DNA from 3 places in the Shewanella sp. N2AIL genome. Region 2 is predicted to be linked to each of the others. Evidence: predicted binding sites of a transcription regulator. Region 2 holds the regulator's gene; each other region holds the start of a gene.
What was found. Region 2 encodes ArgR, which controls arginine synthesis, uptake and breakdown. Its sites were predicted from a motif close to ANTGAATANNTATTCANT; they were not measured.
Positions count from the first base shown of each region.

Region 1: MO387_RS02255 (YjiH family protein) is a predicted target of ArgR. The motif match lies at 1,285-1,302, and genes of this name have one in related genera.
Region 3: argC (N-acetyl-gamma-glutamyl-phosphate reductase) is a predicted target of ArgR. The motif match lies at 1,215-1,232, and genes of this name have one in related genera.

Region 1 is NZ_JALBYT010000002.1:124,057-127,257, forward strand. It holds gene MO387_RS02255 (YjiH family protein) at 1-1,203, opposite strand, end outside; gene MO387_RS02260 (hypothetical protein) at 1,898-2,635, shown strand; gene MO387_RS02265 (U32 family peptidase) at 2,632-3,201, opposite strand, start outside.
Region 2 is NZ_JALBYT010000031.1:11,300-14,500, reverse strand. It holds gene MO387_RS16465 (LysR family transcriptional regulator) at 1-564, opposite strand, end outside; gene MO387_RS16460 (NAD(P)-dependent oxidoreductase) at 671-1,303, shown strand; gene argR (transcriptional regulator ArgR) at 1,444-1,914, opposite strand; gene mdh (malate dehydrogenase) at 2,209-3,144, shown strand.
Region 3 is NZ_JALBYT010000017.1:92,794-95,994, reverse strand. It holds gene ppc (phosphoenolpyruvate carboxylase) at 1-842, opposite strand, end outside; gene argC (N-acetyl-gamma-glutamyl-phosphate reductase) at 1,467-2,447, shown strand; gene argB (acetylglutamate kinase) at 2,479-3,201, shown strand, end outside.

The DNA.
Region 1 (3,201 bases), on a different contig from region 2:
GGCCGCAATCACAAAGCGAGTCATATCCGATTCAATTGAGCTGGCCAGAATTGACGGAATAAACATATCCGCAAAACCCACCACAATCGTTTTAGAGGCTTCAGTGGCTTCTGGAATATGCAGTAATTCGAGTAATGGAATAAATGGCATACCCAGATAGTTAAAGATAGGCGTGTGCTCGGCAATAATCAGCGCTAGCGTACCAATGGCCATTACCACAGGAATAATGCCAAACACCATATCGACAACGTTTTTAACGCCTTCATTCAAAACGGCTTTGATGCCACCGGCACTGGCGGCTTTTTCTAAGGCTTTATCAAAACCCCAAGAGAAAGCGTTGTGACCCGCAGGGATCAGCTCATCATCTGGCATGCGTGGGGTATCGTCTATGTAGTTGTCTTTCTTCCACGATAGCGGTGGCAACTTAGGCACAATCACAGCCGCCGCAAAACCGGCGAGACATACTGTTAAGTAGAAGGGCACAAACATGTGCTCTAATTTAACCTGTGAGATCACCACTAGGCTGAAGGTAATCGATACTGCCGAGAACGTGGTGCCGATAACGGCCGCTTCTCTTTGGGTATAAAAACGTGCTTCGTATTGTTTGCTGGTCAGCAAAATCCCCACACTGCCATCACCTAACCATGAGGCCATACAATCAATTGCACTGCGACCCGGTAGATTGAACACGGGGCGCATGATTTTGGTTAGCAGTGTGCCAAACAGTTCGAGTAGACCGAAGTTCAGCAGCAGCGGCAACAACATACCCGCAAAGATAAACACCGAGAACAACACGGGCAGTAAGTCGTTTAAGACTAATGCACCTGTGCTTGAGGAGTTAATGGCCTCTGGGCCTAAGCCTAAATAGGTCAGCACGACAAACACCGCACCTATGATCCGCGTGATCAACCATAAAGGACTGACATTTAATAAGGCATTAAGGAAGTGATTCTGGGCCACAAACTTAGGCTTAAATGCTTTTGACAGCGAAGAGGCCAGCGCCGTAGTCACGATAATCATGGTCACTATGAGGGTTAACACGCCGCTCAATGCGCCTTGCAGTGCTTTAGAGATAATCGCGATTGGAATAGTGATCGCATCGTTGTAGCTGATAGGGGTCATAAATAACAACAGACCGATCAGCGAAGGGACGATAAAGGTGAGTATCGTCTTAATGTTTCGATTTTTATTTTCAGTAGTCAATTTTGTACACCTTAAAGTACGAGTCGTACATGGTAAATTTGAATTAATAGCCGCACATAACGCGCTGTTGACGCCAATTAAGGTGCATTTAAATTCAACTCAAAAACGAGAATGGGGAAGATTACTCGCTTAGCTTGTCTATGTAAAACGATTCGCTAGTTAGTTTGATATAAGCAGCAAAACAGCATAGTTATTTTACTTAAGTTGTCGGTGATATTAGGTCGATACTTCTGGATGGTTTCACATAAAAAATTATTATAAACATGGTGTTATGGATTGTTGTTTCTGAGGGGTTAATCGCTTGTATGATGATGTAGTTAAAACGATTGAGATGTTATTTTTGCACGAAAAAACATCAGCAACTTTGGCATTACAGCCCTCTTGGTTGGTTTTTTGTGCGATTTAAGCGGACTGTCGTGATAACACTTTCTATATAGCGTGGGTAAGCACTGTTTAAGAATGCCACGCTTATGTTCAGTGTATTTTGCTGCTCGGTACATTTTTATGCGACAGGCAGTTAAATCTGCTCAGTGAGATGAGTGATCTTCCTCAGCATCTTGATGTTTTGGAGGCTGACTAAAAAGTCGCTAATAACGATGAAAGTAAAAATATTATTCATAAAGCGGATACCCGCCGCTTTAAATCTTCTCATTTCCATGTAAGTTAGTATCATTCCTATCCAACTCAAGTATTCATGACTGCAAAAGTAGAGAAGGTTAAGATTAAAGGCGGCTCGACCCTGGCCATTAAGTTTGGTTTTCTGGGGATCTTTGGGCTTCTAATCGGTATTGTGATGACTGTTTTAGGATTCGATGATGTCGAGTCCCATCGCTTTAACTTTTTAAATCATACCCTTAGCGAGTTGGGGACTTATGGTCACTCGTCTTTTGCTGTGATCCTTAACGGGGGATTGTTTTTTGGCAGCTTAAGTCTTGTGTTTTATTGTTTGTCTTCGCTACAGCAGGTGATGTCTTTTTGGGGATATCCTTTCTTTATTAGTTTGGCGTGCACTTTTTTAGCCTTAGCGAGCGTGGGATTATTTCCCGTGAACGTGTATCACTTGCACGTTTTAGGGGTGAAATGGTTTTTCTATCTGGGAAGCTTAAGTGCAATTTTCTACTTAGCCTGGGTCTGTCTCGGCAAGTCTTATTTTGGCCGTTGGACAGGGTTATTAGCCCTCATTGTGTTGTGCAGCATGATGACGTTTCTGTATGCGCCGCAATTGGATTTAGGTTTGACCGAAGGCGATAGGCCGTTTTATCAGGAGATGGTATTGCAGCTGCCGCGTCCTAGTTTGTGGTGGCCAGCCCTACTGGAATGGATAGGGCTGGGGAGTCTATTGTGCTGGACCACTGTGCTGCTTTTCAGTCAGTTACACTCCAACCAAGATCGAACCAGCCAAGACTCATGCACAGATCAAGAGTTAGGCTAGGGAGTCGCATGCACAGCAAGGCCTGCTTCTCCAAACCAATAGCCGTTACACTGGGTTGTCTCTAGGTTCGCGTCGCTGCTAATCGCAAAATGTTGAGCATTTTCAGGCGTGTTAATTGCATCGACCAAGGTATTGGCTATGGTGATGCAGTCAAAACTACTGGGTGATACCCGAAACACATCCACCCCCATCTTTGCCATTGTCGTTATTTCACTGCGTAAATCTAAACAGCTAGCGGATTGAGTTTGGATCCCATTGAGCCTGAGCAAAGGCTGCTGCTCTTGGGTTTGCGCGAGTAGCCCTTTGCTGTATTCACTGCACACTGTTTCACAATGATCTTTGGTGAGCTGTTTGTGCCTAGCGGTAAAGCATCGCGCCGAATGGGCGAGGGGTAAATAGCCGTGGCCGAGCACTTCCACTTCAAATGACGGCTTTTGTTGGATCACTTGGCTAAGCCAAGCCTTTGAAAGTTCCACTGGCATCACAAACCTATGCATCCCAAATCGCTGCAAAATGTCTAAACTGGCGCGATTGTAGTTATTGATACTCGCGCCGCAGACGAAGGG
Region 2 (3,201 bases):
GTTGTGAGCCAGCAGATCTATCGGCTCGACAAGTGGTGTGTTGCTATCAAGGTAGCTTGGCGCAGCACAGATCACGGCATCTATAGTCATTAAACGCCGCGCAATCAAATTATCATCCGGCTGCTCGGTATAGCGCAATGCCACATCGACTCGCTCATCCACCAATTGCGCAAAACTGTCCGACATCACCAGCTGAATACTGACCTTAGGGTGAATTTTAATAAAGCGATCAACAACATCAAACAGGCTGTTCTGTCCAAGGCCAATCGGTGTGGCGATACGAATACTGCCCACCAGTTCACTGTTATGGCTGTGGGCGCGGCTTTCCATGGCGGCGACTTCACTTAAGATCCGCTGGCAAAATTGCAGCGCTTCTTCGCCTTGCAAAGTCAGGCTGACGCTGCGGGTGGTACGGTGTAGTAAGCGTAAACTCAACCACTGCTCCACTTCTTGAATATGGCGGGACACCTGTAGGCGGCTGAGGTCTAAATGCTCGGCAGCTTTGGTAAAGCTGCCACAGTTTGCCACTTCGACGAAACTGCGTATTGCGGCAATTTTATCCATATTAGTACCTCAAACTGAAACAATCATGCTCATTTATTGATGTTTATCACGGGAAACACTGCAAGTAAACTGGCTTCAATGTAAATCATCAGAGAGAGTTAACGAAATGAAAATCGCAATTTTAGGTGCAACAGGTTGGATTGGTGGTGCAATTTTAAAAGAAGCATTGAGCCGTGGGCACCAAGTAACTGCGTTAGTGCGTGATCCGAGCAAGTTATCCGCTACTGATGTGGCTGTGCATGCTGTGGATTTAGAGCTGCCATTAGTTGCGCAACCCTTTGCTGGCGTAGATGTTGTCATTGCCTCTGTTGGTGGCCGCGCACAACAAAATCATGGCCTAGTGGCGAGTACGGTTCAGCATTTACTGGATGTGCTGCCTAACGCTAAGGTGCCACGTTTATTGTGGGTTGGTGGCGCAGGGAGCTTAGAAGTGGCACCGGGTGTGACTCTGGTTTCTAGCCCAGATTTCCCCGCAGCATATAAAGATGAGGCGTTAGCTCAGGGTGAAGCTTTGCAGGTATTCCGTGCGGCGCAAACTGCAATTAATTGGACCTTTGTGAGCCCCGCCGCTGAGATTTATCCTGGCGAGAGTGAAGGCCCATATCGCCTTGGTGGCGACAGCTTCTTTACCGATGCTAATGGTCGCAGCCGCATTTCTGTTGCAGATTACGCTAAAGCCATGTTAGACGAAGCCGAACAGGGCACTCACGCAAATCAGCGCATCAGTGTGGCTTACTGACCTTAGCGTATAAACATCGGTGAGCGAGAGATTGGCTTAAATGTGTAACGTAATCGGGACAATGGCCAAATAATCAGCGCAAGATTGGACAGAAATGCGTACGGATGAAATAGAACAGGTCAGCAAGCTGACCTGTTTTTTTATTCTGCGTAATTGAATAAAGATTTGATGGTTTCTAAGGTATCGGCGATATCTTGGATGCTCGATGGACAAATAAAGATAGTGTCATCACCAGCAATTGTGCCCAAAATGCCTTCTGGTTTACCGATAGAATCCAATAAACGGGCAATCAGCTGCGCGGCACCAGGACTAGTTCGCACGACGATCATCGCTTGGTTATGATCGACATCGAGTACCAAATTCTTCAGCGGGCTCCCCGCGGTTGGTACGCCTAATTCGGCCGGCAAGCAATACACCATCTCTTGCTTAGCGTTGCGAGTCCGCACTGCGCCGAACTTGCTGAGCATGCGTGATACTTTTGATTGGTTAATATTACCAAAGCCTTCAGCTTGCAAGGCGGTGACGATTTCACTTTGAGAGCCAAAGCGCTCTTCTTTTAAAATCGACTTAAAAATTCTAACAAGGTCATCCTGATTCTTGGTCGTTTGCATAATATTATTATTCGTTATTCAAAAAAACAGGCCCATTTTGAATATTTTTAGAAAAATTGTCAACAAATAACCAGATTGGTTGAATAAAAATTCACTAACCCCCTGTGGTTAAGCGTTTGCTGGGGGCTTAAAAATACCAATTTGAGTAATTGTTCTACATTGCTTCTAAGTTATTCCGGAATTCTTTTGTCCCACGACTAAGGGATAATTGAAATTGTTGTGACATTCCAGTAATGTGACGCCAACGTAAATTAGATCCATGTCACACATATCCGAGAAATAACGGAGATAACTATGAAAGTTGCTGTACTTGGTGCTGCTGGTGGTATCGGCCAGGCTCTTGCCCTACTGTTAAAAACTCAACTGCCTGCGGGTTCACATTTGTCTCTATATGATATCGCACCGGTTACTCCGGGTGTTGCGGTTGACTTGAGCCACATCCCAACTGCTGTTGAAATCAAAGGTTTTGCTGGTGAAGATCCAACGCCTGCCCTCGTGGGTGCTGACGTTGTTCTAATTTCTGCTGGTGTTGCGCGTAAGCCTGGTATGGATCGTTCAGATCTGTTCAATATCAATGCCGGTATCGTTCGCAACCTGATCGAAAAAGTAGCGGCAACTTGCCCTACGGCTTTGGTTGGCATTATCACTAACCCAGTCAACACGACTGTCGCTATCGCTGCAGAAGTGATGAAAAAAGCGGGTGTTTACGATAAGAACCGTCTGTTCGGTATCACGACATTAGACGTGATCCGTTCTGAAACCTTCATCGCCGAATTAAAAGGCCTGAACGTTGCTGACGTTAAAGTCAATGTGATCGGCGGCCACAGCGGCGTGACCATTCTGCCATTACTGTCTCAAGTTGAAGGCGTGACTTTCACTGACGAAGAAGTGGCAAGTCTGACTACTCGCATCCAAAACGCGGGTACAGAAGTGGTTGAAGCTAAAGCCGGTGGCGGAAGCGCGACTCTGTCTATGGGTCAAGCGGCTTGCCGTTTCGGTCTGTCTTTGGTTCGTGGTCTGCAAGGCGAAGCTAACATCGTTGAATGCGCCTATGTTGACGGCGGCAGCGAGCACGCAGAGTTCTTCGCACAACCTGTGCTGTTAGGCAAAAACGGTATTGAAAAAGTACTGCCTTACGGTGAAGTGAGTGCATTCGAAGCTAACGCTCGTGATTCTATGTTAGATACGCTGAAAGGCGATATCAAACTAGGCGTTGATTTCGTTAAATAATCTTTCGGATAATCTTTTTAGATTATGACGAATTAAAAAACGGAGCCATTGGGCTCC
Region 3 (3,201 bases), on a different contig from region 2:
TGGCGGTTGCGATCGAGCACCTCTTGGGTGACCTTCGCGGTAACAAAGGGGTTGCCGTCGCGATCGCCGCCCATCCAGCTTGAAAAACGCACTGGCGCGATATCAATCGGTAATTGTTGACCCGTGCGTTGCTGCACTTGGTCGTTAAGCTGTCTTAAGAAGTCTGGCACCGCATGCCAGAGTGACTCTTCAATGGTCGATAATCCCCAGCGGGCTTCATCAACAGGTGTTGGGCGCTCACGGCGGATCTCATTGGTGTGCCAGATTTGCGCGATCAATTGGCGCAGGCGCAGACTGATTTGCTGACGCTCTCTATCTGATAATTGGTCGTTTTCTTGCTCAGTTAAGCAGTCGACAATGGCGGCGTATTTTTGGATCAGAGTGCGACGGGAAATTTCTGTGGGATGCGCTGTCAGCACTAGATCGATATCCAGTGTCTTAAGGCAGTCGAGCATTTTCGTTTGGTCTACACGGCCATTTAACATGCGGCCTAGCAGCTGTTCCACGGGATCTGGTACGCAGACGAGTTCGTCGCAGTTGCGGCTAATGGTATGAAATTGTTCAGATAAATTAGCTAAGTTGAGGAACTGGTTAAATGCCTTTGCAAACGGAACTAATTCTTCGTCTGGCAGGGCGGTGAGTAACTCGAGCATTTGCTCTCTAGCGGCTTGATCGCCCCGGCGTGAATCTTTAGCAAGTTTACGGATCTGTTCAACCTTCTCGAGAAAAGAGTCCCCGAGGTGGGTGCGCATAGTGTCACCGAGGATTTGTCCTAACATACTCACGTTCGATCTTAATGACGCATACATATCGGTCATATTGTCTGCCTTGGTTACAACCATAGTTACTCCGAATAGAAAAACATGAAAATTCCGCATTGCATTTAGCCCGTTAGCACAATACCTATCACTTGGGGCAATGGTCAACAGAAGAACTTATAACTTATACGACTGGCTTATCTAATATGCAACTAATCGCAATGATCGTTGAGGAATATTCAATATAAATGCGAAGCTACGCAATATTTTGTGATGATTAGCGTAAGTGAATATGAAGTGCATCATTTTCGGCTTTGCAGGCATGTATCTTGGCTGTTAATAAAAAGGACTGATTTTGGCGCAAATTAACCCTAGATAACTGAGTTATTAACGAGTTAGTTGAACGGTTGATAGGCGGGCGAGATCTGCATTTCAGTAAGAAATATAAAAATAAATTAAAAATATATATTCACATATATTGCATAAGTAGATCTTTGTGGTAGTCTAGCCTGCAGTTGAGATGAGTCACCCCCTGTGACCTGTAGAGTAAATATCATGATTCAGAGCATTAACCTGACAGTGAATAAAATAACAACCAATTACGATTTCCTGCGACGATAATCTTGTCATCATAGATACGCGCAGTTGCGTGTACGCTATTCATCTATTCTTTAAGTTTCTTTGATTCGGTTAATAAGACAACAACACATGAAAAATATCGCCATTATTGGTGCCAGTGGTTACACAGGCGCACAACTGACCGCTTTAATCCATGCAGAAGCAGATCTGACGATTCAGGGTTTGTATGTTTCTGAAAACAGTTTAGATAAAGGTAAGCCTTTAGCGGATTTGTACCCTAGCTATAGCCATATCGCATTAACGCTGTCGCCATTGTCCGATGACGCTAAGGCAAAAATCGTTGCCGAAGCCGATGCCGTGGTATTAGCGACTGAGCATTCAGTGAGCTTACATTTAGCCGCTTGGTTTTATAGCCAAGGGTTAGCGGTATTCGATTTAAGTGGTGCTTATCGTTTCAGCGATGTGGCGCAATATCCTAAGTGGTATGGCTTTGAGCATGAATATCCTGAAGTTTTAGCCAAAGCCGTATATGGCCTTGCCGAATGGAATGCTAAAGAAATCGCGGCGACTAAGATGATTGCCGTGCCAGGTTGTTACCCGACCGCATCGTTGACAGCGTTAAAACCGCTGGCGAGTTTACTGACATCGGCTTATCCGGTGATCAATGCTGTGAGCGGCGTAACGGGTGCGGGCCGTAAGGCGCAGTTACACACCAGTTTTTGTGAAGTGAGCCTGACACCTTACGGCGTATTAGGCCACAGACATCAACCCGAAATCGCCACTCAGCTTGGTCAAGAAGTGATATTTACCCCGCATCTTGGCAACTTTAAGCGTGGCATTTTAGCGACTATTACCGTGCAGCTAAAACCAGGCACTACGACTGCCGATGTGGCAGCGGCCTATAGCGTATATGACCAGGCGCCATTGGTCACAGTGAAGCATAATCAGTTCCCTAAAGTGGACGATGTGGTGCTGACACCTAACTGCCACTTAGGTTGGAAGTTTGATGAGAATAGCGGTTACTTAGTGGTAGCCAGTGCAATCGATAATTTGATGAAAGGTGCTGCCAGCCAAGCGCTGCAATGCATAAAGATTCATTTTAACCTTTAATTGTTCATCCTTATTTAAGAGAGTCGTCAAGATGTCTACAAACAACTCAGTATTAGTTCTTAAAGTTGGTGGCGCACTGCTGCAGTGTGAAATGGGGATGGCGCGGTTAATGGATACGGCTGCGGCTATGTTAGCCAATGGTCAGCAAGTGTTGATGGTGCATGGCGGCGGCTGTTTGGTGGATGAACAGTTAGCGGCTAACGGCATGGAAACCGTCAAGTTAGAAGGTTTACGTGTGACTCCGCCTGAGCAAATGCCGATTATTGCCGGCGCACTTGCGGGCACTTCGAACAAAATTCTGCAAGGTGCAGCGACTAAGGCTGGGATTGTGAGTGTGGGCATGAGCCTCGCCGATGGCAATACTGTATCGGCAAAGATTAAAGATGAACGTTTAGGCTTAGTGGGCGAAGTCACGCCAAACGATGGCACTTATCTTAAGTTTATCCTCGCCCAAGGTTGGATGCCGATTTGTAGCTCCATCGCCATGATGGACGATGGCCAAATGCTTAACGTCAATGCTGACCAAGCGGCGACGGCCTTAGCCAAATTAGTGGGCGGCAAGTTAGTGCTGCTGTCGGATGTGTCTGGTGTGCTCGATGGTAAAGGCCAACTCATCCACAGTTTAAATGGCAAGCAGATTGCAGACCTTGTAAAACAAGGTGTGATCGAAAAGGGAATGAAGGTCAAAGTTGAAGCTGCGCTCGAAGTCGCGCAGTGGATGGGGCAGGCGGTACAAGTTGCCTCGTGGCGTGAT